Regions from separate parts of the Methylobacterium sp. E-012 genome, predicted to be linked through region 1. Evidence: predicted binding sites of a transcription regulator. Region 1 holds the regulator's gene; each other region holds the start of a gene.
What was found. Region 1 encodes LexA, which represses DNA repair genes until DNA is damaged. Its sites were predicted from a motif close to TGTTCNNNNTGTGTTCNG; they were not measured.
Positions count from the first base shown of each region.

Region 2: a site for LexA is predicted at 2,912-2,929, ahead of AC3IF1_RS07495 (PA0069 family radical SAM protein). Genes of this name have one in related genera too.
Region 3: a site for LexA is predicted at 4,200-4,217, ahead of AC3IF1_RS04600 (LexA family protein). Genes of this name have one in related genera too.
Region 4: a site for LexA is predicted at 2,409-2,426, ahead of parE (DNA topoisomerase IV subunit B). Genes of this name have one in related genera too.

Region 1 covers NZ_JBYQEY010000001.1:3,646,740-3,654,451, reverse strand. The annotation lists gene AC3IF1_RS17730 (hypothetical protein) at 1-403, shown strand, start outside; gene AC3IF1_RS17725 (Uma2 family endonuclease) at 481-1,101, shown strand; gene fae (formaldehyde-activating enzyme) at 1,102-1,641, opposite strand; gene AC3IF1_RS17715 (NRAMP family divalent metal transporter) at 1,704-2,945, opposite strand; gene AC3IF1_RS17710 (hypothetical protein) at 3,027-3,242, shown strand; gene AC3IF1_RS17705 (hypothetical protein) at 3,310-3,777, opposite strand; gene lexA (transcriptional repressor LexA) at 4,020-4,754, shown strand; gene AC3IF1_RS17695 (ComEC/Rec2 family competence protein) at 4,748-7,009, opposite strand; gene gltX (glutamate--tRNA ligase) at 7,183-7,712, shown strand, end outside.
Region 2 covers NZ_JBYQEY010000001.1:1,581,005-1,588,716, forward strand. The annotation lists gene moaB (molybdenum cofactor biosynthesis protein B) at 1-420, shown strand, start outside; gene AC3IF1_RS07485 (amino acid permease) at 686-2,134, opposite strand; gene AC3IF1_RS07490 (glycosyltransferase family protein) at 2,270-2,800, opposite strand; gene AC3IF1_RS07495 (PA0069 family radical SAM protein) at 2,950-4,077, shown strand; gene rnhB (ribonuclease HII) at 4,082-4,687, opposite strand; gene AC3IF1_RS07505 (glycosyltransferase family 4 protein) at 4,774-5,820, opposite strand; gene AC3IF1_RS07510 (UDP-2,3-diacylglucosamine diphosphatase) at 5,832-6,647, opposite strand; gene AC3IF1_RS07515 (aminotransferase class V-fold PLP-dependent enzyme) at 7,164-7,712, shown strand, end outside.
Region 3 covers NZ_JBYQEY010000001.1:990,070-997,781, reverse strand. The annotation lists gene AC3IF1_RS04615 (PAS domain S-box protein) at 1-252, opposite strand, end outside; gene AC3IF1_RS04610 (flavin monoamine oxidase family protein) at 644-1,897, opposite strand; gene AC3IF1_RS04605 (cation:proton antiporter) at 1,991-3,820, opposite strand; gene AC3IF1_RS04600 (LexA family protein) at 4,239-4,667, shown strand; partial or broken gene AC3IF1_RS04595 (Y-family DNA polymerase) at 4,672-5,994, shown strand; gene AC3IF1_RS04590 (helix-turn-helix domain-containing protein) at 6,587-6,997, shown strand.
Region 4 covers NZ_JBYQEY010000001.1:4,613,322-4,621,033, forward strand. The annotation lists gene topA (type I DNA topoisomerase) at 1-1,952, shown strand, start outside; gene AC3IF1_RS22145 (hypothetical protein) at 1,973-2,182, opposite strand; gene parE (DNA topoisomerase IV subunit B) at 2,521-4,587, shown strand; gene AC3IF1_RS22155 (PRC-barrel domain-containing protein) at 4,737-5,228, opposite strand; gene AC3IF1_RS22160 (outer membrane protein) at 5,415-6,281, opposite strand; gene AC3IF1_RS22165 (hypothetical protein) at 6,491-7,030, shown strand; gene AC3IF1_RS22170 (DEAD/DEAH box helicase) at 7,228-7,712, shown strand, end outside.

The sequences.
Region 1 (7,712 bases):
ATCGGCCGCCCGGGCCGATCCCTGCGACGACCTCGCCCGCCAGATCGCGGGGGCCATCGGAGGCAGGGTCGGCAAGCGGGCCGGCCCGAGCATCGACATCCGCCTCGCCGGCCCGATCAAGTTCGACGTGACCTGCCGGGCCGAGCCGATCGTGCAGGCGACCTCCGCCGAGCCCGCCCCCTCGGCGACCTTCTTCCACGACCTGTCGGCGGCCTCCGAGATCCTGATCGGCGAACCGGCCGCGACCGTCGAGCCGATCATCGCCAACGCCTACCGGACGTCCCTGTCGGAGCGGCGCAAATCGTTCATCCAGCAGAGCGGCTGGTCGGCCTCCTGCTACACCGACCCGGGCAGCACCACGATGCGCACCCTGTGCTCGGTGGGGCGCATCCCGCCGGGATGACGCGCCCTTGACCGGGGGGAGCGCCGGCGGGATCCTCGATCTGCGTCGACTCGGCCCGGGCTGTCCACGATGATCCCATGACGATTCTCGAGACTCCGCCCGTCCACAGGACCGATCCCCACCAAGGATTCTGGGACTTCATCGAGACGCGGCCTGATGAGGAGAAATGGGAACTCATCGGGGGCCAGATCGTGATGCAGGCCCAACCCAACCTCGTTCATCAGTTCATTGCCAGCGCCTTGCAGCGATTTCTCGACGGCGGCCTCAGGCGGATAGGCTCACCACGCGTTACCCTGCAGAATCCCGCCGTCGACCTATGGCCGGTTCGCGAGGGCCATATCTACGTGCCCGACGTTGCGGTTCTCGATCTGGCCGACATCGAGGCCGGATTGAATGCTGTCGAGCGCTGCTACTTGGCCGCCGAGATCCTGTCTCCGAGCGACCACCGCAGGCTTCCCGGCACGCGCCAGAAGAAGATCGACGTCAAGTGCGCCGGCTACGAAGCCCTGCCGCTGTGCGAGGCCGTGCTCCTGATCGAGCTGAAGAGCCCCGCCCTGACCCTATCGGCGCGAACCCGAGAGACCTGGACCCGCACCCGCCTGACCGGGGACGACCGTCTGGTCCTCCCCGGCTTCGGCCTCGACTGCGCGGTGGCCGATCTCTATGCCCGCACGCCCCTCGTGCGGGCGCAGGGCTGATCAGTACTCGATCACGCCGTCCAGCGCGTAATGCTTCACGGTCTTCCGGTTGGCGATCAGCTCGTCCACCGTCGGCTCGCCCTTGAGGGCGCGGGCGATGGCGAGCTTCGTCGCCTCGTAGTTGGTCCTGTAGAGGTCCTTCTGGTCGAGGTTGTCGTCCTCGGCGCAGCGCTGATCGAGCCAGATCATGATGATCATGCACAGCTCGTCGAGGCCGTCCTTGGGCAGGATGCCCTCGATGATGCAGTCCACGATCGCGTCGCCGGTGGCCGCTTGGACCACGCCGCCGAGGAGCTCGGCATACTCGGCCGTGTGGATCGTGACCTTGGTGGTCATCATCGTGGCCGGGCGCACCAGCTGGTTGAGGTCGCGGACCACGAACATCCGGGTGTGGCCCTGGACCTGCCCCATCATCGACGCGAAGGCCTGGCCCACCGGCCCGCGCACGGAACCGATCAGCACCTCCGGCATGGCGTCGGTGTACTGGCCCTCGGCCGCCAGCACCGTGGCCTCGCCCGTACGGAACCAGATCTCTTGCATGTCTCGACTCCACCTGATCGGAGCCCGCGGGAGACATCATCGCGCCGCCCGCGTCAATCGGGTCAGAGCAGGCCGATCCCGTCGAGCACCCCGACCATCGCGAAGGCGATCGTGAGGCCCGAGACGGCGTAGACCACCCACTTGTAGGCGCCGTCCACGCGCTTCCCCTCCGGCAGGGCCCGGGTGGCGAGCAGGATCAGGAGGCCGAGCGCGAGCGGAAGGAGCAGGGCGTTCATCACCTCGACCGCGATGTTGAGCGCCACGAGATTCGGCACGAGCTGCACGGACACCGCGCCGGCCGCCACCACCAGCGCGAAGGCGCCGTAGAAGGCCGGCGCCTCCCGGGGCGATTGCTCCAGGGAATGCGGCTTGCCCGTCACATCGCCAAAACCCCAGGCGAGGGCCAGGGCCACGACGTTCAGCGCCACGAAGGCCGCCGCGATGATCCCGACCCCGAACACCACCTGCCCGAGCCAGGGCCCGAGGGCCGGCGTGAAGGCCCCCGCGAGGTCGCCCACGGTCTGCAGACCGTCCTTCGTGCCCTGCCCGGCCCTGCCGATCGTGGCGGCCGCCGCGATCAGGATCGCGCCCATCACGCATTGCGAGATCACCGCGCCCAGGAGCGTGTCGAGCCGCGAGCGCCGTGCGTGGTCCCAGCCGAGGCCTTTGTCGACGATCGCCGATTGCTGGTAGAAGATCATCCACGGCATGATCACCGCGCCGATATTGGCGGCGATCAGGACCCGGTACTGGCCGTCGCCGAGCGGCATGTGGGCGAAGGATGCCACGATCGCCCCCGGATCCGGCCGCGCCGCCACGGCGAGCCCGATGAAGACCAGCTCGAACAGGCCGACCGCGATCGCCACCCTCTCGACCCGCCGGTAGCTCCCGGTGAACACGAGGCCGAGTAGCAGGGCGGCCGGCAGGCCGAGGCTCACGAGCCGCGGCACCCCGAACAGGTCGCCGATGCCGGCGATGCCGGAGAATTCCGTGACGATGGCGCCGATCCCGGCGACCACGAGGCCGCCAAAGGAAATCCAGGCCCAGACCGGCCCGTAATGCGCCCGGATCAGCTCGCCGTGGCCGCGGCCGGTGGCGGTCCCGAGCCGCACCGTCAGCTCCTGGACGACGTAGAGGATCGGCACCAGCAGGATCTGCAGGAGCAGCAGCGAGTAGCCCCAGCGGGCGCCGCTCTGGGCCGCCGTGATGAGGCTTCCGACATCGGTGTCGGCGAGCATCACCACGAGTCCGGGGCCCGCAGTCTTGAGGAACGCCGCGAGGCGGGGCAGGGAAGCGCTTGGCACGGCTCGGGAACAGTCCCGGGCCGGGGCAGTTCCGGCGGGAGCCTGCGGCGTTTTCCCGGGGCGCACCGGGAGGGTTGAGCGATGGCGGAGAGCGCGGAACGGGGGCCGGGCTGGAGCCTGCAGGCGAGCGCCGTGCCCGAGGGGGTGCGGCTGGAACTCGCCCTGTCGGATCTCGGGGGCGGGCCGGTCACCGCCGCGATCGTGCTGGACCGGGCCGAGGCCCGGGCCTTCGCGCGCGCCCTGCTGGCGGCGGCCGGCGACGCCACCGAGCGCACCTTCCCGAAGCCGGATGCCTGACGCATCCCCCCGGCACCGGTGTCCCGGCCGGCGGGTCAGGGACGCCGGACCCCTCCGGCCCGGCGGATCAGCGCTGGGCGGGCCCCGGATTGCGGCCGGGCAGGCGCGGCACCACCGTGCCCCGCCTCTCGACCGGCGCGTCGCAGGCATAGGCGAACTCGGTCTTCAGCGGATCGAACACGGTCTCGCCGGTGACCCGGCACTCCTCCCGCACGGTCTCGTCGAGATAGGCGCGGGCGGCGGTGCGGAAGCGCTTGACTCGGGTCGCCTCCGGCTCGGGATCGATCCGGACCTCGCTCAGGTTGCAACCGGCATATTCGCGCAGGGCGTTCGAGACGATCAGCATCCGGCGCAGCTGCCGGTTGTCGTAGACCTCGTAGGGCTCCTTGCAGCCGATCGTCACCACCTGGGGGGTGAGCGCCACGTAGTTCCGCGAGATGTACGAGAAGCCGGTGGTGCAGCCGGCGAGCGCCGAGCCCAGGAGGGCGACGCCCAGGGCGAAACGGATGGACCCTGGCGCCGCGAGCTGTCGCATCCTCATCATTCCCAGCCCGATACCGACCCGCCGCCGGAGCCGCCGGTCTTGTCCGGCGGGGCGCCCGGGTGCATTGAAACGGCTCCGCTTGTGCCGTCAATGCGTTTGTGCTCCGCCTCTGCCGCCGGGACACGAGCGTGGCCGTATTACGCTTGCGGAACACTTGCGGAACGTTTAACGTGTTCGCGATTTGTTTCAGCGGCCGCCCTGGGGCGGTCCGCCAAGCCGCGAGGCCCCCTTCGATGCTCACGCGCAAGCAGCTGGACCTTCTGCGGTTCATCCAGAGCCGCATGCAGGAATGCGGCGTTCCCCCGTCCTTCGACGAGATGAAAGACGCCCTCGACCTGAAGTCGAAATCGGGCATCCACCGGCTGATCACGGCCCTGGAGGAGCGCGGTTTCCTGCGCCGCCTCCCGAACCGGGCGCGCGCCATCGAGGTGATCCGCATCCCCGAGAGCCTGCACCGGTCGCCGACCCCGGCCCCCGCCCCCGAGCCGCGCCGCTTCACCCCGAGCGTGGTCGAGGGTGGCAAGTCCAGGCAGCCGTCCCAGCCGTCCCAGCCGGCGGCGACCCGGATGATCGACGACGGCGGCCGGTCCATCTCGATCCCCGTGATGGGCCGGATCGCGGCGGGTACGCCGGTCTCGGCGATCCAGAACCAGAGCCACGCCATCACCCTCTCCCCGGACTTCCTGGCCGGGGGCGAGCACTACGCCCTGGAGGTGCGCGGCGATTCGATGGTCGAGGCCGGAATCCTCGACGGCGACCTCGTGGTGATCCGCAAGCAGGACACCGCCAATACCGGCGACATCATCGTGGCGCTGATCGACGACGAGGAGGCGACGCTCAAGCGCCTGCGGCGCCGCGGCTCCTCGATCGCCCTCGAGGCCGCCAACCCGGCCTACGAGACCCGTGTGCTCGGTCCCGACCGGGTCCAGATCCAGGGCCGGCTCGTCAGCCTCGTGCGCCGCTACTGAAGCGGTTCCGCCGGGGCGTCGGCCGGGGCTTGCGGCACTTCGGATGAGGCCATGCCGCCGGTTCCCTCGGCGGGGAGATCCGCCCCCGGCTCGGAGCCGGCCGGCGGTGCCGCCCGCGGACGCCAGGGCAGCGACCGTCCGTCGCCGCGGGCCGCGCGCATCGTGAACCCGCCCCCGTCGACGCGCAGGGCGACGGCGCCGTGCGCCGCCAGGACCCGGCGGTCGATCACCAGCGGCCCCGTGCAGGTCGGCGGCGCCGTGAGACTCGTGATCACCACGGCGGCCCGGGCGCAATCCTCGGGGAAGGCGCGCCGGTCCCGGATCAGGGCCACCGCCCGTCCGTCCGGCAGAAGCGCCGTACAGCCGAGCCGGTCGCAGCGGCCGCCGGGCCCCGCTCCGGCCGCCCGGTCGGGCCGGCGCCCGTCGCCATCCGCCTTCAGCCATTGTTCCAGCACGAAGCCGGAGGGGCTGCCGAGGGCGGCCAGGCGGCCGTCCGGCCCCCGCACCGCCGCGCCCCAGCCCTGCCGGTCGACGTAGAGGTCCTGCCGGTCCGGAAGGGCCGCGAGGCCGAGCCCGAGCAGGAGGGGCGGCACGGCGAGCCAGCGCAGCCGCGAGGCCGGGAGCGTCGCCAGCAGCAGGCCCGCCGTCATCGCGGCCAGGGCGCCGGTGCCGAAGGCCGGCAGCACCACGGTCGCCCGCTCGAACCCGGCGATCCACGCGGAGATCGCCAGCATGCCGCCGACCGCCTGCCCCATCAGCCACCAGACCGGCCGGTCGAGGGCGAAGGGATAGGCCAGGATCCCGATGACCGCGGACGGCATCACCACCAGCGAGACCAGCGGCAGGGTCAGTGCGTTGCCGACGAGGCCGAACGGCTGGACCGTCTGGAAATGGTAGGTGGCGAAGGGCGCGGTGGCGACCTGCGCCACCAGGGTCGTCGCCAGGGTGCCGGTGACCGCCGACAGCCCGGTGCCGACGAGCCGGCCGATCCGCCCCGCCCCGGGCCGGACGAAGAGGCGCCCGTCGATCAGCCGCGCGCAGGCGATCAGCCCGGCCACCGCCCCGAACGACATCTGGAAGCTGGGGCCGAGCAGGCCCTCCGGCTCCCGCGCCAGGGCGATCAGGGCGGCCAGCGCGAGGTTGCGCATCGACAGGGCCGGCCGGTCGGCGAGGATCGCGCCCAGCATGATCAGGGTCATGATCAGCGAGCGCTCGGCGGCGATGTCCCAGCCCGAGAAGGCGCAGTAGGCGCTCACCCCCACCATGGCGAAGCCGGCCGCGATCTTCTTGATCGGCCAGAACAGCGCGCAATGGGGGACCAGGGCGAGGGCGGCCCGGACCAGCCAGAAGACGACGCCGGCGGCCAGCACCATGTGGAGACCCGAGATCGAGACCACGTGGTAGATGCCGGCGGCGCGCAGCGCATCGTTGGTGGCCGGGCCGATCAGCCCGCGCTTGCCCGTCACCAGGGCGGCCGCCACCGCCCCCGCCTGGCCGCCCTCGGCCCCCGCGATCCGGCGGGTCAGCGCGTTGCGGGCCTCGTCCAGCAGGGCGGCGAGGCGCAGGCGCAGGGGCGGCGGCTCCGCGGGTGCCCGGACCGTGACCGCGCCGACCAGGGAGCCCACCGCGCCGATGCCCTGGAAATAGGCGTCCCGGGCGAAGTCGTAGCCCCCCGGCCGGGCCGCCTCCGGGGGTGGCAGCAACCGGGCGGTCGCCGCGATGGACTCCCCGGGCCGCGGGATCGGCGTCTTGCGGAACGAGACCCGCACCCGGGCCGGCCGCAGCTCCGGCGCGAGCCCGGCAAAACTCTCCACCCGGATCACCAGCCGGGCGCCGACCTCGCGCTCGTCCAGCGCCTCGACCATGCCGGTGAGCGGCCCGATGGTGGTCCGGGCTAGGATCGGCGCGTCGACCTGCGCGACCCGCCAGGTCGCCGCCGCGAAGCCCAGGAACGCGGCCGCCGCCGCCAGGGCCAGGGCCAGGGCCGCCGGCCGCGCGCCCAGGACCGGCACCGGCGCCAGGGCGAGGGCGGCCCCGATCAGCGGGGCGGCCAGGACCGGCTCGCCGTCCGCCGCCGCGAAATAGACCAGGATCCCGGCGCCGAAGGCCACCGCCAGCCAGGGGAACAGGCGGCGCTGCTCGGCCTCCCGGGCGAGGCCCGCGGCGGCCCAGTCGCGCAGCGCCGGGAGCGCCGCCGCGCGCGGGGTGGCCCGCGTCAGCACGCCCCCCGCCAGCCTCGCGCCGATCCGCCGCATTGCCGCCGCCCCGATCCGCGCGATCTGTCGACGCCGGCCCAGCGATTCCCGGCCCGATTCTTAACCCATCCGGCGGCCCGTGCTACAGCCGGCGCTTCGTGCTAGGGCGCCGTGTCGAGCCCCGCGCCGCGCCTTGCGCCCCCTCCCGACCCGCCCCCGAACACACCGGACCGATGTCCTCAGCCGTCGTCACGCGCTTCGCCCCCTCGCCCACCGGCTACCTGCATATTGGCGGGGCCCGCACGGCTTTGTTCAACTGGCTCTATGCCCGCCACACGGGCGGCCGGATGCTGCTGCGCATCGAGGATACCGACCGGGAGCGCTCCACCAAGGGCGCGATCGACGCGATCCTCGACGGCCTCACCTGGCTCGGCCTCGATTGGGACGGGGACGTGATCTTCCAGTTCGCCCGGGCCGAGCGCCACCGGGCGGTGGCCGAGGAGCTGCTGGCCGCGGGCCGCGCCTATCATTGCTACGCCACCGCCGAGGAACTCACGCAGATGCGCGAGACCGCCCGGGCCGAGGGTCGTGCGCCCCGCTACGACGGGCGCTGGCGCGACCGCGACCCGGCCGAGGCCCCCGCCGGGGTCAAGCCGGTGATCCGCCTGCGGGCGCCCCTGGAGGGCGAGACCGTGGTGGAGGACGCCGTCCAGGGCCGGGTGACCTGGGCCAACAAGGATCTGGACGACCTCGTGCTTCTGCG
Region 2 (7,712 bases), 2.1 Mb from region 1:
GCGGGCCGGGCCATCGTGCCGGACGAGATCCCGGCGATCCGCGGGCAGGTGGAGGCATGGCTGCGCGACCCGGGGGTCGACGTGGTGATCACCACCGGCGGCACCGGCTTCACCGGCCGCGACGTCACCCCGGAGGCGCTGGAGCCGCTGTTCGAGAAGCGCATGGACGGTTTCTCGGCGGTGTTCCACCGGATCTCCTACGACAAGATCGGCACCTCGACCCTGCAGTCCCGCGCCACCGCGGGGGTCGCGCGGGCGACCTACGTGTTCGTGCTGCCGGGCTCGCCGGGCGCCTGCCGGGACGCCTGGGACGGGATCCTGGCCCAGCAGCTCGACTACCGGCACCGGCCCTGCAATTTCGTGGAGATCATGCCGCGGCTCGACGAGCACCTGCGGCGGGGGGCGAGTCTTTCGGTGTGAGGCGTTGCGCCTCCGCTTCCCCCGCGGCGGCCAACGGCTTCACACATCGCCTTCTGCGCCTAGGGCGTGATTACGGCGACGGTCAAAACCTGTGCCGTCCGTAGCCCTTGCGGGGTGGGGAGATAGCCCGGCGTCTCAAAAGCCTGCTGCCGAACGCGATGCATAGATCCGCGAGCCCCCGCAGGGGGGAATCCGCGTCCTGCTTCGCGAACCGATGCGTCCGCGATCGGGAGCCGTCCGACCGACCTTCGGTCCCGGGCGGCGCCTACGCGGCATTCCCCTCCTTGCGGCGCAGGACCGAGTGCTTGCGGCCGTAGAAGAAGTAGACGACGAGCCCGATGGCCATCCAGATCACCAGCCGCAGCCACGTGTCGAGCGGCAGCCCGATCATCAGCAACAGGCAGAACAGGATGCCCAGGATCGGCACCACCGGCACGGCGGGGACCCGGAACGGGCGCTTCATGGCCCGGTCGGTCCGCCGCAGGTAGATCACCGAGCCGCAGACCAGGATGAAGGCGGCCAGCGTGCCGATGCTCACCATCTCGCCCAGGATGTCGATCGGCACCAGAGCCGCCACCAGGGCGACCGCGACCCCGATGAGCGCCTGGCTGCGGTAGGGCGTCTGGTAGGTCGGGTGGACGTGCGAGAAGGTCTTCGGCAGCAGGCCGTCCTGGGCCATGGTGAAGAAGATCCGGCTCTGGCCGTAGAGCAGCACCAGGATCACCGTGGTCAGGCCGGTGAGCGCCCCGAGCTTGATCAGGATCGAGAACCAGCCGATGCCGATCGCGTCGACGCCCTTGGCGATCGGGTCGGGGACGTTCAGGTCCTTATAGGGCACGAGGCCGGTGAGCACGGCGGCCACCAGCACGTACAGGATCGTGCAGATCGCGAGCGAGCCCAGGATGCCGATGGGCATGTCCTTCTGGGGCTTCTTCGCCTCCTGGGCGGCGGTGGAGACCGCGTCGAAGCCGATGAAGGCGAAGAACACCACGCCCGCCCCGCGCAGGATGCCGCTGTAGCCGAACTGCCCGAAGGACCCCTCGTTCGGCGGGATCAGCGGGCTCCAATGCGCCGTGTCGACATGGCCCCAGCCCAGCGCGATGAAGGCCACCACCACGGTGAGCTTCACCGCCACCATGATGTTGTTGAGGCGGGCCGATTCCTTCGTGCCGCGCATCAGCAGGAGCGTGATCAGCGCCACGATCACCACGGCCGGCAGGTTGAACAGGGCGGTGCCGCCACCCTCGATCGCGGTGCCCGGCGCGTGGGCGAGTTGGGGCGGGATCACGAGGCCCGCGTCCTTCAGGATGCTGGTGACGTAGCCCGACCAGCCCACCGCCACCGTGGCGGCACCCATGGCGTATTCCAGGATCAGGTCCCAGCCGATCAGCCAGGCGAAGAACTCCCCCAGCGTCGCGTAGGTGTAGGTGTAGCTCGACCCGGCGACCGGGATCAGCGCCGCCATCTCGGAGTAGCACAGGCCGACGAAGGTGCAGGCGATGCCGCCGAGCACGAAGGACAGCATGATCCCCGGCCCGGCATAATGCGCCGCGGCGGTGCCGGTCAGGACGAAGATGCCGGCGCCGATGATCGCCCCGATGCCCATGGCGGTGATCGAGAGGGCGCCCAGCGTCTTCGAGAGCTGCTGTTCGCCTTCGCCGCTCTCGATAATGGAATCGACGGATTTCCGCCCCATCAGGCCCGACGCATCCATCGCAGCATCCCCTTCACGGCGCAGCCGGGCAGGCCTCCCGCCAGATCCATCAGTTCAGCAAGTTTTCTGCCATCGCGCCAGGCGTTTCACGGACATTCGACGCTAAAGGACAAAGCGAATGTCGTATAAAGGCGATCAGGCCCGGTCGATACGCGCGATCAGCGGGCGGACCTTGAGCCGCTTCGCGAAGACCGGGCCGTTCCGCAGCGCCTCGCGCCGGACCACGTCGCCGGCCCTGGCCTGCCGGGCACCGGCCAGGGTCTCGAACCGGCCGACGAGGCGGCCGCGCCAGCCGGCGGCCGGGCGGTGCAGGCGACCGAGACCGATCTCCGGCCGGGCGGTGCCGACGAAACGGTCGAGGGTGCGGATCCAGCCCTCGGCCGGGACGTCCCCGGCCTCCAGGCACAGAATCCAGTCCCGGCGGGCCGCGGCGGCGCCCGCCGTGTAGGGGCTGCCGGCCGGGTGGAGGATCAGGGTCGCGCCGGTCGCCTCGGCGACGGCCGCCACCGCGTCGCTCGCCTGCCCCGCCACGATCACGGCGTCGCCGACCAGGCCGCCGGCCACGCCGGCCACCAGGACGCTGAGCGTGTCGGCAAGGCGATCGATCGCGTCCGGATCGGACGGGTTGGCCAGATAGGTCACCGCGGAGAGCATCAGCGCGCGCATAACCGATTTTGCGCTGCCGTAAACCGTTGACCCGCCGCCTCGAAGTACCGACGCGACCGAGAGACGCGCACAAGCCACGTTTGCCTTAAAAACAGGCGCTGAAACGCTCGGTGTTCACGGTATGTTTCACGTGAAACAGGGGGTTCATCATGGCGGCACCAGCGGACGCGTCCAAGTTCGGCCCCGACCGGCGACTCGACGCCAGCACGCCGCCGGAGGGCCGGCGGCGCGGACGCGGGGCGACGGCCAATCCCGCCAGCCGCTTCGAGGCGGCCCGGCGCGAGGCGTTCCGAGAGGCGGATGGGGCGGCGGCCTGGGAGGCCGACGATCCGGCGCCCCTGCGCACGGAGGTCACGCCCGAACGCTCGGCCCGGATCATCGCCCGCAACACATCGCCCGACATCCCGTTCGACCGGTCGATCAACCCGTATCGCGGCTGCGAGCACGGCTGCATCTACTGCTACGCCCGCCCGACCCATGCCTATCTCGGCCTGTCGCCGGGGCTCGATTTCGAGTCGCGGATCTTCGCCAAGCCGGAGGCCGCCCGGCTCCTCGTCCGGGAACTCGCGGCGCCGGGGTATCGTCCGGACACGATCGCCCTCGGCACGGCCACCGATCCCTATCAGCCGGTGGAGCGGGATCACCGCATCACCCGGGCGGTGCTGGAGGTCCTCCGGGACGCGCGCCATCCCGTCGCCATCACCACCAAATCCGACCTCGTGCTGCGCGACCTCGACCTCCTGGCCGAGATGGCCGCGCAGGATCTCGTCCTGGTCGCACTCTCGCTGCCGACCCTGGATCCGGCCCTCGCCCGCCGCCTCGATCCCCGGGCCCCCCGGCCCGACAAGCGGCTCGCCGCGATGGCGCGCCTGAGCGCCGCGGGGGTGCCCGTGATGGTCAATGTCTCGCCGATCATCCCGGGCCTGACCGATCACGAGATCGAGGCGATCCTCGCCCGCGCCCGGGCGCACGGCGCGAGCCGCATCGGCCATGCCCTGCTGCGGCTCCCGGGCGAAGTCGCCGACCTGATGGCCGACTGGTTCGTCGAGCATTACCCGGAGCGGAAGGACCGCGCCTTCGCGCTGCTGCGTCAGGTCCGGGGCGGCCGCGAGAACGATCCCCGCTTCGGGCACCGCTTCCGCGGGGAGGGGGCCTATGCCGAGATGCTCGGCGCGCGGGTCCGGCTCGCCGGCACCCGGCTCGGCTTCGCCTTCGGGCGGATGCCGCTGAACCGGGCGGCGTTCCGCAAGCCGGGGGCGCAGCTGGCGCTGTTCTGAGGCGTCATCCGAAGCCCCGGGTGAAGCTGAGCCGGTGGTGCGGGCTCCGGCCGAGGGTGGTCAGGCCGGCCCGGTGGACGGCGGTGCCGTAGCCGACGTTGCGCTCCCAGCCGTAGCCGGGATGGCGCGCGGCCAGGCGCCGCATCAGCGCATCGCGAAAAACCTTGGCGACGATCGAGGCGGCGGCGATCTGCGGCACCAGCCGGTCACCGCCCACGACCGCCCGGCCGGGCCAGTCGGGCAGCGCGTCCCGTCCATCGACCAGGACCGGCGCCGGGATCCCGAGGCGGGCGACCGCGCGCGCCATGGCGTCGAGGGTCGCGGCGCGGATGTTGATGCGGTCGATCAGCGCCCGGGACCCCGCGGCGACGGCGACGCGGGCCTGGGCGCGGATCAGCGGCGCCAGCCGGTCCCGCTCGGGCTCGGGCAGGCGCTTGCTGTCGTCGAGGGCTGCGAGCAGCGCCGGCGGGAGCGCCGCCGGATCGAACCAGACCGCGGCCACCACGACGGGGCCGCACAGCGCCCCGCGCCCGACCTCGTCGCAGCCGATCACCGCGGGATAGGCGGCGGCATGCAACGGATCGAACGGCCGCGCCGGGGCGCGGGGCATGCCCCGGGCGGTCGGCCTGCTGACGGGGGGCGTATCGATGGGGGGCATGGCCCCCTCCTGCCATTGCGCGCGGGCGCCGTCACCCGTCAGGCCGCGTCCCGGGTCCGCCGCTCGCCGCCATGGGCCTCGATGATATTGCCGAAGAACTGGGCCGCGCTCACGTCCCAGCCCCGGCGCAGGGCCTCGGCCCGACACTCGGCCCGGGACAGGTCGAGGGCGGCGTGCGCGGCGGCCCCCAGGTCTTGGTCCAGGACCCCCACCCGGGTGCCGCCGATCACGTCGTTCGGGCCCGGTACCGGGAAGGCCGCCACCGGCAGGCCGCAGGCCAGGGCCTCCAGGAGCACGATCCCGAACGTGTCGGTCAGGCTCGGGAACACGAACACGTCGCAGGCCGCGTAGACGGCCGAGAGCGCGGCGCCGGTGCGGGTGCCCAGGAACCGCGCGCCGGGCGCCAGCCCCTGGAGCCGTCCCCGGTCCGGCCCGTCCCCGACCACGATCTTGGTGCCGGGCAGGTCGAGATTCAGGAAGGCCGCGATGTTCTTCTCCACCGCCAGCCGGCCGACATACAGGAACAGCGGCCGCTCCAGGCCGGCGAGTTCGGCCGGCGGCGTCGCGCCGGGGGCGGCGGGGCGGAACCGCTCGGTATCGACGCCGCGGGTCCAGCGCATCAGCCGGGTGAAGCCCCGGTCGGCCAATTCGCCCTGGAGTGAGGCGGTGCTGACCATCGTGCCGCGGGCGGCCCCATGAAACCAGCGCAGATAGGCGTAGGACCACGCCTCCGGGACGGGCAGACGGGCGGCGAGGTATTCCGGAAAGCGCGTGTGGTAGCTCGTGGTGAAGGGCAGACCGTTGGCCAGGCAATGCCGCCGCACCGCGTAGCCCACGGGGCCCTCGGTGGCGATGTGGACATGGGTCGGCTGCTCCCCCCGCCAGTGCGCCGCCACCCGCTCCCGCCCGGCATGGGCGAGGCGGATCTCGGGATAGCCGGGCAGGGGCAGCGAGGGGAAATCCGCCGCCGACAGCAACGCCGTCGCGAACCCGTGCTCGGGGGCGCGGCGCACCATCTGCTCCAGGGAGCGCACCACGCCGTTGACCTGCGGATGCCAGGCGTCGCTGGCGATCAGGAGCTTCACGGTGGGCGCCCTCACGCCACCGCGCGCCGGCCGGGAACCGCCTGCGGCACGGTCTCCGCCTCACGCGCGCGCAGCAGGCTCGGATAGTGCAGCACCTCGATGCGGCCGTCGTAATGCTCCACCAGCCCGGTGCAGGATTCCACCCAGTCGCCGGTGTTGAGGTAGCGCAGGTCTCCGATCGGCCGGTCGGCCGCATGGTGGATATGGCCGCAGATCACCCCGTCGGCCCCCTGCCGCCGCGCCTCCTCGGCCAGGATCGTCTCGAACCGGCCGATGAAGCTCACCGCGTTCTTCACCCGCAGCTTCGCCCAGGCCGAGAGCGACCAGTAGGACAGGCCGAGGCGGCGCCGCACCCGGTTGATCAGCGTGTTGAGGGTCAGGGCCAGCGTGTAGGCCCCGTCCCCGAGATGGGCGAGCCAGGGCGAGTGGCGGACCACCATGTCGAACTGGTCGCCGTGGATCACGAGGTAGCGCTTCCCGTCGGCCGCCTCGTGGATCGCCGTCTCCGCGAGCTCGATCCCGCCGAAATTCGTGCCGACATAGTCGCGCAGGAACTCGTCGTGGTTGCCCGGCAGGTAGACGATGCGCGTGCCCTTGCGGACCTTGCGCAGGAGCTTCTGCACGACGTCGTTATGTTCCTGAGGCCAGTACCAGCCGGAACGCAGCTGCCAGCCGTCCACGATATCGCCCACGAGGTAGATCGTGTCGGCGTCGTAATCCTTCAGGAACGACAGCAGCAGCCCGGCTTGGCAGCCGCGCGTGCCGAGATGCAGATCGGACAGGAACAGAGTCCGGACCCGGACCGGCATCTCCTCAACCTCGGCCACGGCAATCCTCTCCCGGGGGCTGAACGATGCCGGAATCCTGACCGGGATCACGTCTCAGTTTGATGACGCGCCGGGCTGGGCGCCCCGGGCGTTCTGGTGCAGTGCGGCAAAGCTTCTCAACCGCAGATCGGCATCGCTGCGGCGCACAAAAAATTTTTTTGCCAAGTTCCGGAAGTTTTTCCGGTTTTCCTTTCGAGCGTCACCGCCTCATAATGCCAAATAACCGGCGGCTCGGCGCGAGCCACGTCGGGCATGACAGGAAGGCGGCGAGGACGGCCCTGGGGCCGTCGGACGGGACGGCATTTCGGAGGCGACCGGCACGCGGGGGCGTGTCGCGACGCGAGCGGCGTGAGGCCGCCTGCCGCTCCGCTGCGCCCCCCGATCTACGGCGGAGATGGCGTTCGGGCATGCGCGGCGGGAGCCGCGTCCGCCGGCGCCGGACCGACTCCCGAGGACGCTCGAACCACCCGGCGCGGGCCCGTGCCCGCGCGCAACGAATTTTTCGGAGGAAACATCATGGCCGCAACCCGGCGCCCCGGTCGTAACCACCTCTTCATCCCGGGTCCGACCAACATCCCGGACCGCGTGCTGCGCGCCATGCACGTGCCGTCGGAGGATCACCGCTCGCCGAGCTTCCCCGAACTGGTGAAGCCGCTCCTCCAGGATTCCAAGATCGTGTTCGGCTCGACCGCCGGGACCATCATCCTGTTCCCGTCCTCGGGCACCGGCATCTGGGAATCGGCCCTGTCCAACACCCTGTGCCGCGGCGACAAGGTGCTGACCTCGCGCTACGGCCAGTTCAGCCACCTCTGGGTCGACATGGCCCAGCGCCTCGGCCTCGACGTGGTCGTCCAGGAGGAGGAGTGGGGCACCGGCGCCGATCCGCAGAAGATCGAGGAGGCGCTCCGGGCCGACAAGGATCACGCCATCAAGGCCGTGATGGTCGTCCACAACGAGACCGCCACCGGCGTCACCAGCGACATCGCCGCGGTCCGCAAGGCGATCGACGCCGCCGGACACCCGGCGCTGCTGTTCGTGGACGGCATCTCGTCGATCGGCTCGCTG
Region 3 (7,712 bases), 2.7 Mb from region 1:
CGCCTCGCCGGCCAGGATGCGCTCGACCGGATGCTGCAGCGGCCCGACCTCGCGATGGTTGCGGTAGTGCAGGATGAAGTTGGTACGGTACTCGGCGACGGTGGCTCCGAGGTCACCGAGTTCGGTGACCCCATGCATCGCGAGGGCGGCGTCATTGGCGTAGGCGATGGTGTGGTCCGGCTCGATCAGGATGACGCCTTCCGCGAGACCGTCGACGACCTGCGCCAGTTGCCGTTGCTCGAACTGGGTCATGATGGCTCGCCTCGTTCGAAGGGCATCAGTGGCCGCCTCGCATCCACGCATGGGTGCCAACGTCCCAAACGATGCGTCGGGCAATACCCCGGACATCGCCGGCCGGCATCCTTGCCTTAGTCGGGAAGGCCGTCGCCTCGGACCGACGCGCGTTTCCGGACTAGGTAGCCCCTGCAATCCGATCCTCGGCCCTCGACCGCTTCGGACTGGGGCATGACGAACGGCCCAACCGCATCCGCCAGGTTTTATAAGAAGGGTTGGCTCTTCCGAATGACCCGGTCGGCCTGCCTGGTCAGGCATCGGCGGTCGTCGGCAGTGGTGTCCGAGAGCATCGGAAGTCCGCCCCGGATGTTCCGGCATCTGCGGCCATACGGATGCTTTCGGGCTTCCGTCAGGCCGCTTTCTCCTGTCTGTGCCGAAGCGCTGCCATGGCCTCGTCCGCAGCCCTTCGCCCGCTGTCGTGAGCTCCGTGGGCAGTGGTGAAATCGAAGGGGTGGGTCGCCTCGCCCGCGAAGAACAGCCTATCCTCGAAGGGCCGGGCCAGCCGTGCACGCGCCTTGGATTTGCTTGGCAGGGCGCAACTGTAGGCACCGCCGATGGACGCTATCTGGCTCCAGGACGTCGCTGCGAGCGGCCGGATCGCCGATGCGACGGCGCTGCCGAACAGGCTGGCCAATTCGGCCGACACGAAGTCGAAGCCCGCGGCCGGACCGTCCTTCTCCAGGATCCGGGCGCCCTCGCCCCCGAGGAACGCCTCGATCACCGGCCATCCGTTGGGGCGGATCGAGTAGGCGGCAGACCGCGGGTCGTGCAGGTTGCCGTAGGCGTGCGTGTCCGGCTCGAACGCGGCCCCGCGCCCGATCTCCAGGAAAATTTTCTCGTTTCGGCCAAGCGGCAGGTCGGCGGCCGCGTCGCGCCAGGGTTCGGTACCGGCGGGAAGGCGGATCGCGTCCCCGGCCAGGACCGCGGTCGAGACCGTAAGGATGGCGGCCCCAGCGCGGACGGCGCCGGCGCGGGTGGTGACGGCGACGCCGTCGGCCGTCAGGTCGATCCGCTCGGCGGGCGTGGCGAGCCGCAGCGTCGTCGAGGGCGGCAGGCTGGCGGCGACCAGCGTGCCGTAGCCGAGCGGCAGGTGCCAGTTCCGGCCCGTCGAGGCATCGTCGTAGGCAAGGTAATCCGTGGCTGAGATCGCCTCGGGTGCGACGCCGCTCATGAAGCCGGCGATGGCCCGCACGTAGGCGTTCCAGGGGCCGCTGGGCTCCAGGGCGTCGCTGGCCCTGTCGCTGCCCGCTGCGACCGTGCGGAGCCGCTCCTCCCAGTCGCCGTACGCCCTCTGCGCCGCCTCCTGGGTCTCCTCGTCCTCGGCGATGCCCGGGTGCGCCTTCGCCCATGGCGGCTCGCCCCGGTCGACCGGGAAGCCCGATGCCTCGGCGATACCGACCCAGGTGTTGCGGTCGCCGGAGTGGAGCCACTCGCAACCGAGGTCGAGCGGGTAGCCTCCGAGATCCTGCGTGTGGGCACGGCCTCCGAGACGCGACGACGCCTCCAGCAACAAGGCCGATGAGCCTTGTGACGCGAGCCGCCGCGCGGCGCCGATGCCGGCGGCGCCTCCCCCTACGATGATGACGTCGAACGCGTTACCCATGGGCCAAAGCTGAGGAGGGCTGACACGACTTCCAAGATTCGTGCGGCTGCGGCGCCGCGGCCGTGACTGTTCGATCCCGCCGGACGCCTCCGCTCAGGCCGGCACCTGAACGAGCCGGTCATCATCAGCGTCGACCATTGCCATGCCCGGCGCCTGCAGGACCAGCAATCGGTCGTCCTCGGCAGCGTCGTTCGCCTCGTGATCGGCGGAGGCGAATTCGAGGCTCCCGTCGATCTTGATGGCCAGCAGGGGAATGTCGTCCGGCTGCCCGAGGGTATCCGGGCGGGTCACGACGAACCGCCAACCGGCCTCGTGCCGCCCAGCGAGCGCGTCGAAGCTGGCGTCCGCGGCACCGAACACCTTCCCGCGGGCATCCCGGCTGACGCCGGTGTCGGCGTGCAGCATGTGGTTCTCCGAAGGCGCCAGTTGGTAAACACGCTCGCGACCGATCTCCGGAGCCAGCCTCGTGCAGACGAGGGCGTTGTAGAGCTCGTCCCTGGTCGCGGCGAGCAAGTGGTCTGGGGGATGGTCGGCCATCCCTTCCTCGGCGGATCGGGACAGGAGTTCGGCCTGAAGCGTCGGCACGCCCGCCTCCCGCGCGGCAAGCATGGCGCCGGGGTAGATGTCGATGATCACGACCGGCACGCCCGCCCGGTGAAGCGCGATCACCATGTCGCTCGCCCATGGGGATGCACCGACTACGGCGAGCCGCTGGGTATCGGCGGCGGTCGATAGGCCAAGCCGGCGGGCAAGCGGCGCCAGGGAGAAGCCGTGGGCGAGCACGGTCGCGACGATGACCGCGAACACGGTGGGCTGGATCAGGTCGCCGCCGGCATACCCCGCCGCGCTGAGGCGGGGGCCGGCCAGGCCGGCGACGGCGGCCGCGACGATGCCGCGAGGTCCGATCCAGCCGACGAACAGGCGCTCCCGCCGGGTTAGGTCGCTGCGCAGCGTGGCCAACCAGATTGCCGCCGGGCGAACCACGAACAGGATCGCGGCCGTCAACCCAAGGATGGGCGCCGACAGCTTGCCGAGGACCGCGAGGTCTAGGTCGGCGGTCAGCACGACGAAGAGGCAGGACACCAGGAGGACGACGAGGCTTTCCTTGAACCGACGAAGCTCCGCGAGACCCGGCACGTGCCGGTTCGCTAGCGCGATGCCGAACACGGTCGAACCGATAAGCCCGGCCTCGTTCATCAGAAGGTTCGGCACGACGTAGGCGATAAGCGCGAGCGCAAGCAGCGCCGGCGTCCTCAGCATCTCGGGGATGAGGTCGCGCCGGAACGCCCAGGCGATGAGGAACGCCGAGCCGACGCCGAGGGCGCCCGCCACCAGCACGCCCTCCGCGAGGTGAAGCATGAGCGCGGTGGCCGCATCCTCCCCGGACCTGTGGGGCACGCCCACCAGGATCTCGATGACGACCGCGGTCAGGATGGCCCCGACGGGGTCGTTGACGATGGCCTCCCACTTCAGGAAGGCGGCCGAGCGTCGCTCCAGCCGGGCGTGGCGCAGGAGCGGCAGGATCACGGTCGGTCCCGTGACGACCAGGATGGCACCGAACACCGACGCCGGTCCCCACAGCATGCCCCCGATCAGGTGGGCTGCGAGCGTGCCCAGGACGAAGTTGATGGGCAGGGCGAAGGCGGTGAGCCGTAGCACCCCCTCGCCGGAAGCCCGCAACTCGCGGAAGTCGAGCGCGAGGCCGCCCTCGAACACCACGATGGCGACCGCCAAGCCGATCAAGGGCCGGAGGTTCGGTCCGAAATCGTGCGTCGGATGCATCAGGCCCAGTACGGGCCCGACCATGAAGCCGAGTGCGAGCAGGAGGACGATGGCAGGAATGCGCAGCCGGGATGCGAGAACCTGTGCTGCGATGCCACCACCGACGACGCAAAGGACCGCCGTCGCCACACCGTTTTCCATGCAGGACGCTCCGGACCAGCGACCGGACCTACCCCCTGGCAGTCGAATCGGGACCAAATGATGGGTGGGGATGGTCGCGCCGCTCCGCCTCTGACAGGCGGAGCCTCACCTTACGCTCCGAGGCCAATCGCGCGGCCCCGCGACAGTTCCCGCTCACGCAGTGCGGCCGTGGACGCATCCCCCCTGGTACGCGTCGACGGTGTCTGCACGGGTCGCCAGTGACAGGAAGCCGACCCTTGACCAGCACTGGGTTTGAGCAGCGAGGCCCGATGGTCGCTCGACTTGTGGCGCCAACGTCAATGTCTTTTGCGCGTTATCCACACGTGTCCACAGCCTCGCTACGCCGTGAGCTCAACCGCTTGGCGGAACCGCCCCAACGCGTTCCACTTTTGTTCTGTTGAATTCGTGGAGCGAGCGCATGCTGGTGCTGGACATCGTCGTCGGGTTGCCGACCCCCATTCCTATGCTTGCCCGCGCCGTCCGGGCGGGCTTCCCCAGCCCGGCCGACGACTTCGTCGAGGAGGAGATCGACCTGCAGCAGCTGCTGATTGCGAACCGGCCCGCGACCTTCCTGGTGCGGGTGGCCGGCGACAGCATGCTGCTGGCCCGCCTGCACGACGGCGACCTCGCGGTGGTTGACCGCTCGCTGACCCCGCGCAACGGCGACGTGGTGGTGGTCGACGTCGACGGCGAGCGCTCGTTCAAGGTCTGGCGCCGGAAGGGTCCGCGCGTGACCCTGCACTTCGCCAACCCGCGCTTTCCCGAGTTCCGCCTGTCATCCGACGCGGTGGTCGAGGTCTGGGGCGTGGTGTCGGGGTCGATCAACCCGAGGCGCCGAGCGGAATGAGCCCCGGGCCTACGCCCTCTCGGATGGGAACTCGTTCTACTGCTCGTGCGAGCGGGTGTTCGACGCCCGCCTGGTCCGGGTGCCTGTGATCGTGCTGTCCAACAACGACGGTTGCGCCATCGCCCGGACGCCCGAGGCCAAGGCGCTCGGCATCCGGATGGGCGAGCCGTTCTTCAAGATCCGCGACATGTGCCGGTCGCAGGGGGTGAGGGTCTACTCCTCGAACTACGCCCTCTACGGCGACATGTCGGCCCGGGTGAACACGGTCTACCGGAGCTTCTCTCCCCGCATCGAGATCTACTCCATCGACGAGAGCTTTTTGGACCTCTCGGACGTGCGCGAGGCCGACCGCGTGACCCTGTGCCGGGACATGCGCGAGACGGTGCGGGCCTGGACGGGCATCCCCACTTGCGTCGGCATCGGTGCCACCAAGACGCTGGCCAAGCTCGCCAACCACGTCGCCAAGAAGGTGCCCGAACTCGGCGGGGTTTGCGACCTCACCGACCCGGTCCAGTACGACCATTGGATGGCCCGCATCCCGCCCGAGGACATCTGGGGCGTCGGGCCTGCCAACGCCCGCAAGCTGGAGGCCCTGGGCTGCGAAAGCGTCGCCGACGTGCGCGACCTCGACACCCGGGCGGCGCGCAAAGCCATGACGGTGGTGGGCGAGCGGCTGGTGCAGGAACTGCGAGGCATGGCCTGCCTCGACCTGGAGGAAGTCGCCCCGACCCGGAAGGGATGCGCGGTGACCCGGAGTTTCTCCGACCGCGTTGAGGACCTCGGCACCATGGAGCAGGTGGTCGCCGCACACGCCGCCAGACTGGGCGAAAAGCTGCGGGCGGGGGGACTTGGTACCAACCACGTGACGGTGTTCTTCCATACCTCGGAGCACGACCGAGACCGACCGCAGCGGTCGGTCTCGTCGGTGGTGACCCTGCCGGAGGCGTCGAACGACACCCTCGTCCTGGTGAAAGCGTGCCTCCACGGCGTCCGGAAGACTTGGAGGAATGGGTACCGCTATTCCAAGGCCGGAGTCGTCACCACCGACCTCGTGCCCCTTGCTGCCTCGCAACGGGCCTTCCCGGGGTTGGGGCAACTTGACCGGGAACACGGGGCGGCGCTGATGAGCGCCCTCGATGCCTGCAATCGCCGCTTCGGGCGGGGCGCGGTCGTCCCGGGCAGCGCCGGGTTCGCCTCCAAACGAGAATGGTCAACCAAGTTTGACATGCGCTCGCCCCGGTACACGACCCGGGTTAAGGAGTTGCCGGTCATCGCGGCGGCAAAGGCTGTGAATCGGCTTAGAGGCATGACCCCGGCAAAAACTTAGCTAATTATTTCTCCAAAATGCAAAAATAGAGATAGAGATGGGGTCACTATCGGCGCCGACCGTGACCCCACCTCGAAGTAAAATTCAGCACCTATCTCAACGCATTGAACTCAATTCCGGGAGGGGCGAGGCTTCGACGCCTATTGACATTTAAAAACTGACTTCGAATCTTCACTGTCTGCCGGAAGGCCTTGTGTAGAAGGCTCCGCATTGCAAGTCGCAAATTAAGGTTCTGTCGCGTTGGTTGGGTGCAGTCTTGTGTCCGGCCTGTCGATGCAGTCGTGCATGTTGACTGCTGGCCCTGATGGTATCCGCGTGATGGGTCCCACTCTGCCTTGCGGGCTATGACGCCCTGGACATTCGGCGGGGTGTCCTGGCTCCCGGTATGATCGGTTCACCATGTCGTCTCTGGCCGGCGCGGGCCGATGATGCAGACTGCGTGGCTGTCGAATTTTCAGTCCCTGCGACCCAGCCAGACGATTGACGCACGCCTGAATTGCATGTCTTTCCGAAACTCAATCGTGCGTTATGGAGTTGGGGCGATCGACGCCGCGGCCAACCCTGGTCGTACTTTTCCGAAAGTCGCCTTCGAATGACCGCCCTCGTGATTTTTAACAAATGTCCGAAAATGGCAACCGATGCTGATCGCACGATCGGCAGCCGCATCGCAGCGCTCCGGGCGGCACAGGGCTTAAGCCAAACGGCACTTGGGAACGCCCTCGGCGTCAGCTTCCAGCAAGTGCAGAAGTACGAAAAGGGTCGCAACCGCGTCGGTGTCGGGCGGCTTCAGGCGATCGCCGATGTTTTGAAGGTTCCGGTCGAGACCTTCTTCGCCGGTCGGCCAGGATCGGCCGGGGCTGAAGCCGCGACGTTCTTAGACGATGCGAAGGTCATGGAACTTGTGATGGCGTTCACGGGAATCCCGGACGACGCAACCCGCGACAGCGTCCTGTCGATCGTGAAGGCAGCTGTGCGCCTGCGACCGGAATCCGACGCGGCCTGACCACTTTTCGCGACGTAACGCTCAGACCGCCCCCTGAGACCTGGCCGGGCTCGGCAGGAGAGTCCAAGGGATCGAACACGATCGGATCCCCTCGGCCTGGAGGCGGGCCACCGGCCGGTCAATGCCCATTTGGGCGCCGGCATAGTCCCACGCAGGGCGGCACACACCTGATGAACGCCGAACGGCCGCGGTGTTGGCTGGCCGAGACGATGCACGTCGCGCGTGGCCAAGACTTGAAGGATGCCGGCGCACGGGCGCCAGGCTGGTTCGGGCTACGTCTCTCAGGCGTTCGTCCTTGAGCGCCGGATCAAGTGTCAAGGCCCGGCAGGTCGCCTCGGTGGCGGCGATCGGGCCAGAGCGTGGCGCGGGCCATCGGCGCGATCGCCACCCGCGCGTCTATCATGTGCCGTGTTACCGTGTCCGGGAGGCGGAGACGCGCGACGACGGCCTAGAGCCCGACGCGGTCGCCCAACCCTGCGCCGGCCGGTAGAGGGCCGAGGCCTTCCCGCGCCGATGAGGCAAGGTCCCGGCGGCCGAAGCGTCCCGGGCCGTAGCCGCAACGCTGCTCACGAACCATGGCGACCCGGAATGTCGGTAATCCGCCGCGGGTGGCAGCACCAGCTGGTTCAGCGATTTCTCAGCCTCGGCAGGGCGTCTCCGATCGTGCGCTTAATCGGTGCCCCGGTTGGAGGGGCGTCGCAGACGAGATCCACGC
Region 4 (7,712 bases), 970 kb from region 1:
TCACCACCTCCACTCTCCAGCAGGAAGCATCGCGGAAACTCGGGATGGCGCCGGCCCAGACCATGCGGGTCGCCCAACGCCTCTACGAGGGGGTGGATGTCGGCGGCGAGACGGTCGGCATCATCACCTACATGCGGACCGACGGCGTCGACATGGCGCCGGAGGCGATCCAGGACACCCGCCGGGTCGTCGCCAAGGAGTTCGGCGACCGCTACGTGCCGGACGTGCCGCGCAAGTACAGCGTCAAGGCCAAGAACGCCCAGGAGGCTCACGAGGCCGTGCGGCCGACCGATATGGGCCGCCTGCCCAAGATGGTCGCGCGCCACCTCGAGTCCGAGCAGGCCAAGCTCTACGAGCTGATCTGGACGCGCACCATGGCGAGCCAGATGGAATCGGCCGAGCTGGAGCGCACCACCGTGGACGTCACGGCGAAGGTCGGCCCCCGTCAGATCGACCTGCGCGCCACCGGCCAGGTGGTGAAGTTCGACGGCTTCCTGGCCCTCTATCAGGAGGGCAAGGACGACGAGGAGGACGAGGAGAGCCGCCGCCTGCCGCCCATGAAGGCCGGCGACCCGCTGACCCGCGAGCGCATCGCCTCGACCCAGCATTTCACCGAGCCGCCGCCGCGCTACTCAGAGGCGAGCCTCGTGAAGCGCATGGAGGAACTCGGGATCGGCCGGCCCTCGACCTACGCGGCGGTGCTGCAGACGCTCCGGGACCGCGAGTACGTCAAGATCGAGAAGAAACGGCTCCAGCCGGAGGACAAGGGGCGGCTCGTCACCGGCTTCCTGGAGAGCTTCTTCCGGCGCTACGTCGAGTACGACTTCACCGCCGATCTGGAGGCGCAGCTCGACCGGGTTTCCAACGCCGAAATCGACTGGCGGGCGGTGCTGCGCGACTTCTGGCGCGATTTCTCCGCGGCGATCGGCGAGACCAAGGAGCTGCGCGTCACCGACGTGCTGGAGGCGCTGAACGGCCTCCTCGGCCCGCATATCTTCCCCGACAAGGGCGACGGCTCGAACCCGCGCACCTGCCCGACCTGCGGCGCCGGCCAGCTCTCCCTGAAGCTCGGCAAGTTCGGCGCCTTCATCGGCTGCTCGAACTATCCGGAGTGCAAGTACACCCGCCAGCTCTCGGCCTCGGGTGTCGATGGCGACGGCGACGGTTCGTCCGCCGAGGGTGGCCAGCCGGGCGTCCGGGTGCTGGGCAGCGATCCCGCGACCGGCCTGCCGGTGACGCTCCGCGACGGGCGGTTCGGCCCGTTCGTGCAGCTGGGCGAGGCTTCCACCGAGAAGGACGCGGCCAAGCCGAAGCGCTCGTCGCTGCCCAAGGGGCTTTCGCCGTCCGAGGTCGGCCTCGACAAGGCCCTGGCCCTGCTCGCCCTCCCCCGGGAGGTGGCGCGCCACCCCGAGACCGGTGAGCCGATCCTGGCCAATCTCGGCCGGTTCGGGCCCTACGTGCAGCACGGGAAGACCTACGCCAATCTCGGCAAGGACGACGACGTGCTGGAGATCGGCGGTAACCGCGCCATCGACCTGATCGTCGCCAAGGAGCAGGGCGGCGGCCGTGGCCGCCCGGCTGCCGATCCGGGTCGTCCCCTCGGCCAGGACGCGGCCAGCGGGCGCGACCTCGTGGTCAAGGCCGGCAAGTACGGCCCCTACGTCACGGACGGCGAGGTGAACGCCACGCTTCCGAAGACGATGGCGGCCGAGGCCCTGACCTTGGACGAGGCGATCGCTTTGGTGAATGCCAAGCGTGCCGCGGGGGGTGGCAAGCCGGTCAAGCGCGGATCGGCGCGGAAGACGTCCGCACGGGCGACGGGCGGCGACAAGACGGCGGCGAAGAAAACCGCCGCCAAGAAACCGGCGGCGGCCGCTGGGACGGCGAAGAGTGCAGCCGCGAAGCGCCCGGCGGCCAAGAAGGCGCCCGCGAAGAAGTCGGGGACCGCCTGAGCCGGCGGGTTCGGCTCAGGTCAGACGAGGTAGCTGAGGGTGGCCACCACCGCGGTCGCCAGAGTGGCCAGCGCGAGGGTCGTGGCGGTCACGAAGGCCCGGGCGGGTTGTACCCCGGCCGCCTCGTCCTCGCACCCGAAGGCGGCGCCGGCCGCGTGCTCGAAACGGATCAGGGTGAGGCGGCGGGCCTCGATCGCGGCATTGGTCATCGACTGCGGCTCCCTGACCACGGTCAAGTTCTGTCTCCGCCAATAACGTCGACCATTTCGAACCGTTCCGGTGGCGATCTGCTGAGATTGATCGTGCGCGTCACGGGAAAACCTTAACCCATCATTGTGCAACGTCGCGATGACGGCCGGCGGCTTGTTCGGAAGCGCCGTTGCCCCTCTACCCCTCGCTCGCGGCGCCGCAGCATGCGATGGTGACGCCGCGTCGCCCCGGGGCGGACGGCTTTGATGTTTCTGTTTTGTTCCGCTATCGTGCGGGGATGAAGGCGCATGCTCCACGACCGCATAACAGTCCGCGTGAGATCGAGCCGGCCGATGTGCCGCGCCCGCGGAGGCCGCGCGTGAGCGACCCGGCGCGCGACCTGTTGGGGCCGGGTGGGAAGGCGGCCACCCCCGCCGCCCGGTTGCCCGAGCCGCGACGGCGCCTGGCCGCCTCGGCCTCGGTGCCGGCCATCGCGGCGGCCGAGCCCGAGGCCGGCTACACCGCCTCCGACATCGAGGTGCTGGAGGGGCTGGAGCCGGTCCGGCGCCGGCCCGGCATGTATATCGGTGGCACCGACGAGCGGGCGCTGCACCACCTCTTCGCCGAGGTGATCGACAATTCCATGGATGAGGCGGTGGCTGGCCATGCCAGTTTCATCGAGGTGGAGCTGGAGGAATCCGGGATCCTGGTGGTCACCGACAATGGCCGCGGCATCCCGGTGGACCCGCACCCGAAATTCCCCGGCAAGTCGGCGCTCGAGGTCATCATGACCACGCTGCACGCGGGCGGAAAATTCGACTCGAAGGTCTACGAGACCTCCGGCGGTCTGCACGGCGTTGGCATCTCGGTGGTCAACGCCCTGTCGGATCTCCTGGAGGTCGAGGTCGCCCGCAATCAGACCCTCTACCGCCAGACCTTCTCGCGCGGCCACGCGCAGGGCGCGCTGGAGCTGGTCGGCCGGGTGCAGAACCGCCGCGGCACGCGGGTCCGATTCCATCCCGACGCCCAGATCTTCGGCTCGCTGAAGTTCGATCCGCGCCGCCTGTTCAAAATGGCGCGCTCCAAGGCCTACTTGTTCGGCGGCGTCGAGATCCGCTGGCGCTGCGCCCCCGCCCTGCTCGAAGGGCTGGAGGGCGTGCCGGCCGAGGCCGTGCACCGCTTCCCCGACGGGTTGCGCGACTATCTGGCCCGGGACATCGACGGCAAGGACCTCGTCACCGACGCGATGTTCTCCGGCAAGATCACCAAACCGGGCTCGCACGGCTCCCTGGAATGGGCGGTGGCCTGGATGGTCGCCGAGGACGGGTTCTCGCATTCCTACTGCAACACCATCCCGACGCCCGAGGGCGGCACCCACGAGGCCGGCCTGCGGGTCGCTCTGCTGCGGGCCTTACGCGAGCACGCCGAGCGCGTGAACCAGGCCAAGCGCATGATGGCGGTCACCACCGACGACGTGATGGCGACCTGCGCGTCGATGCTGTCGGTGTTCATCCGCGAGCCCGAGTTCCAGGGCCAGACCAAGGACAAGCTCGCCACCGTCGAGGCGCAGCGCATCGTCGAGACGGCGGTGCGCGACGCCTTCGACCATTGGCTGGCCGCCTCCCCGGCCCAGGCCAACAAGCTCCTCGACTGGGTGATCGACCGGGCCGAGGAGCGTCTGCGCCGCCGCCAGGAGAAGGAGGTCGCCCGCAAGAGCGCGACCCGCAAGCTGCGGCTGCCCGGCAAGCTGGCGGATTGCTCGGCCGCCGGCACCGCGGGTTCCGAGATCTTCATCGTCGAGGGCGATTCCGCCGGCGGCTCGGCCAAGCAGGCCCGCGACCGGGCCACCCAGGCGATCCTGCCGCTGCGCGGCAAGATCCTGAACGTCGCCTCGGCCTCCCGGGACAAGCTCGGCGCCAACCAGCTGATCTCGGACCTGACCCTGGCGCTCGGCTGCGGGACCGGATCGGCCTTCCGCGAGACCGACCTGCGCTACGACAAGGTGATCATCATGACGGACGCCGACGTCGACGGCGCCCACATCGCCTCGCTTCTGATCACCTTCTTCTACCGGCAGATGCCCAAACTCATTGACCGCGGCCACCTGTATCTGGCGATCCCGCCGCTCTACCGGCTCCAGCAGGGCTCGAAGGTGGCCTATGCAAGGGACGATGCCGACCGGGAGCGGATCACCAAGACAGTGTTCAAGGGCGGCAAGGTCGAGATCGGGCGCTTCAAGGGCCTGGGCGAGATGATGCCGGCCCAGCTCAAGGAGACCACCATGGACCCGAAGAAGCGCACGCTCCTGCGCGTCGCGATCCTCGACGAGGCTCGGGAGTCGACGGGCGACACGGTCGAGCGCCTGATGGGCAACAAGCCCGAAGCCCGCTTCGCCTTCATCAGCGAGCGCGCCGCCTTCGCCGAGGGGGCCGATCTCGACATCTGAGGAACGGTCTCGCGCAGCCGCGGCGTTTCAGGATGCCGGGCTGCGCCGCACGCCGATGACACGGAGGCGGCGCGTCGCGGTGGTCCGACTTAAGATCGCGAACTTTCCGAAGCGTGCGTCTTGCGGGCGAGCAGAGCCCGGGCTCAGCGCTAATGCGCGGCGATCGCCTTCGCCGGATCGAAGGGTTGGGCCGCCGAGATGGTGTCCTTGCTCATGTTGAGAACCGCCGAGAAGCGGCTGCCGCCGGGCCGCAGCACCAGGGCGCTGGGCTCCACCGCGATGCGCTTGCTCCCCAGCCCGAGGAAGCCGCCGACATCCATCACCACCGCCTTGAGCGTACCGCCGTCGGCAATCAGGAGGTCGTCAATCTTGCCGACGCTGTCGCCGGCGGCGTTGCGCACCTCGACGCCGATCATCTTGGAGGCCAGGAAGGCGACTGGCTTGAGTCCCTGACGCTTGGCGGCATCCTCGGCGCTGGCGGCCTCCATCAGGCGTCCGGCTCCGGCACCGTCGGTCGCAGTGCCCGGCCCCGTCCCGGGTAGCACCGTACCCCGGCCGATCACGGAGGCGTCCTGAGCGCGGGCCTGCGGCACCGCAAGGCAGAGGGCTGTCAGCGACAGGACAAGGATTCGGCTTCGCATCGACGATCGTTCCGCGCGCCCTATCCGGCTGGGGCGCCGGGGGCTCAATCGCCCGATGCCGGCCCGGTTCCGGCCCGGCATGTCGCACCCGCCCGAGCGGCATCGGGCTCGGAACGCGAAACGGGGCCCGGCCTTTCGGCCGGACCCCGTTCAGGGAGCCGGGATGCCCGTCTCCGACATTCGATCTCAGTACGAGCCGAACTTGTAGTTCACACCGGCGCGAACGACCGCGAACTCGGTCTTGGCCGCGGCACCGTTGAGGTAAGCGGTGCCGTTCGGGGGCAGCAGGTAATTGTAGAAGATGCCCGAGGCGGCGTTCTTCTGACGATCGAGGCTCACGTACAGACCTTCGACCTTCAGCGTCACGGCCGAGGACTTGAAGAAGTTCAGGAACGAATCGGTGGGCAGGGCGTACTCGACGCCGCCGCCGACCGCGTAGCCGGTGCGGAAGCTGTCGCGGAACCGGTTGCCCGCGAAGTTCTGATCGTCCTGGCCCGAGGCATAGGCGAAGCCGCCGGTGCCGTAGATCAGGGTGCGGTCGAAGGCGTAGCCGAGACGGCCGCGGGCGGTGCCGAAGTAGTCGAGGCCGTTGCCGCTGGTGGCGACGTAGGCGCGCGGCCGCGAGAAGGCGACGCCCGGATCGCCGAAGCCGGTGTAGTTCAGCGTGCCGTTGGCGCGGCGGGCGAAGTCGACGTACTGCGCGTCAGCCTCGAAGCCGACCACGATGCCCGAGCCCGGCGTGAACTGATAGTTGTAGCCGATCTGCCCGCCGCCGGTGAAGCCGTCGTTGTTGTTGCGGTTGTTGACGCTGACCACCGCGTTGGTGTCGGCCGAGTTCACCACCGAACCGTAGGGCAGGAAGTAATTGGTGGTCTTGCGGCTGTTGGCATCGAAGCCGTAGCCGGCGTTCACACCGAAGTAGAACCCCGTCCAGGTGAAGACCGGCACCGGCGTGAAAGCCGGCGGCGGCGCTGCGCGGCGCGGCAGATCGGCCGCCGAGGCCGCGGCGGAGACGCCGACCAGCACAGTCGACGCAAGGAGAAGCTTCTTCATGATTCCAAAGGTCCTGGGTTAGCTGGAGCCGACAGCCTTCTAGGCGTTCCCGGTCCCAAGATCTGTCGCTTTCCCGCAACAAGCGTTCTCAGACTAGCCGCAGAGCGTCAACAAAACATGAAGCCTAGTGGCCGACATCCGGTGAGCTGTCATCAAGTTACCGCCAATCGGGAGCTTATATTTATTATAAATCGGTGTGAATAGTCTTTATGGAGATTGTTTATGGCGATAAAATCAGAGGATTCACGCTCGATATTGGTCAAGTGACGGCGATCTCGCGCCGCGCCGCGCGGATGAGGTCCGCCCCGTCTGCTCGTTCACCGTCGCCCGTCGTAAAGCTGTGGTTAACCATGGTGCCCGACGATGCGCGGCCGAAGGCCTGGCGCGCGTTCGGCGGAGCGAGCCGCCCATGCACATCCGCCCCTGACCGGGCTTCGAAAGCCTTCGGCAGGCGGCGGCCCGCCGGTGCGGCCGTCGACCTGGACCGGAGGAATCCGGTTCGCCGGGGAACGCTCTTCGGCTGGTCGCTGCGCGTATCGGCTGTCGTCGGTCTCCTGGCGGTCGCCGGCGCCTCTCAGCTGGCCCGGTGGAACAAGCTGGCCGATCCTCCCGGCCGGATCTTCGCCACGGCGGCCCCGGTCCCGCCCGACCCGGAGACGACCGGCGCCATCCCGGATGGCGCGGGGGCCGCACGGGCCGCGCGGCGCGATCCCCGCCGCCGGCCCGTCTCCGACCGGCTCAGGCCCTGATCGGGCCCTGCTCGCCTGTGCGTCGCGGCGCGTCGCCGCGCATTGCGAGATTGACAAGCCGCGCCAAGCCCCTAACTGACGGTCAGCATGCGCCCCGCGGCCCCGGGAGCGTACCAGCGCTCCGCGCGATCCTTCCCAGCCGTTGCCGCGACGGTGTCCATCGCGCTGGCCGGGCGCGCAACGGTTCCTGAACGCAGATGCCTTTTTCCGACCTGGGACTGAGCGAGAAAGTCCTGAACGCCGTCGCGACGGCGGGCTACACCGAGCCGACGCCGATCCAGGCCGAGGCCATCCCGCACGTTCTCGCCCGCCGCGATGTCCTGGGTATCGCCCAGACCGGGACCGGCAAGACTGCGGCCTTCACGCTGCCGATGCTGACCCTGCTGGAGAACGGTCGCGCCCGCGCCCGGATGCCCCGCACGCTGATCCTGGAACCGACCCGCGAACTGGCCGCCCAGGTGGTCGAGAACTTCGACCGCTACGGCACCAACCACAAGCTCAACGTGGCGCTGATCATCGGCGGGGTCTCGTTCGCCGATCAGGATGCCAAGCTGATGCGCGGCACCGACGTGCTGATCGCCACGCCGGGCCGCCTGCTCGACCATTTCGAGCGCGGCAAGCTGCTGCTGACCGGTGTGGAGCTTCTGGTCATCGACGAGGCGGACCGCATGCTCGACATGGG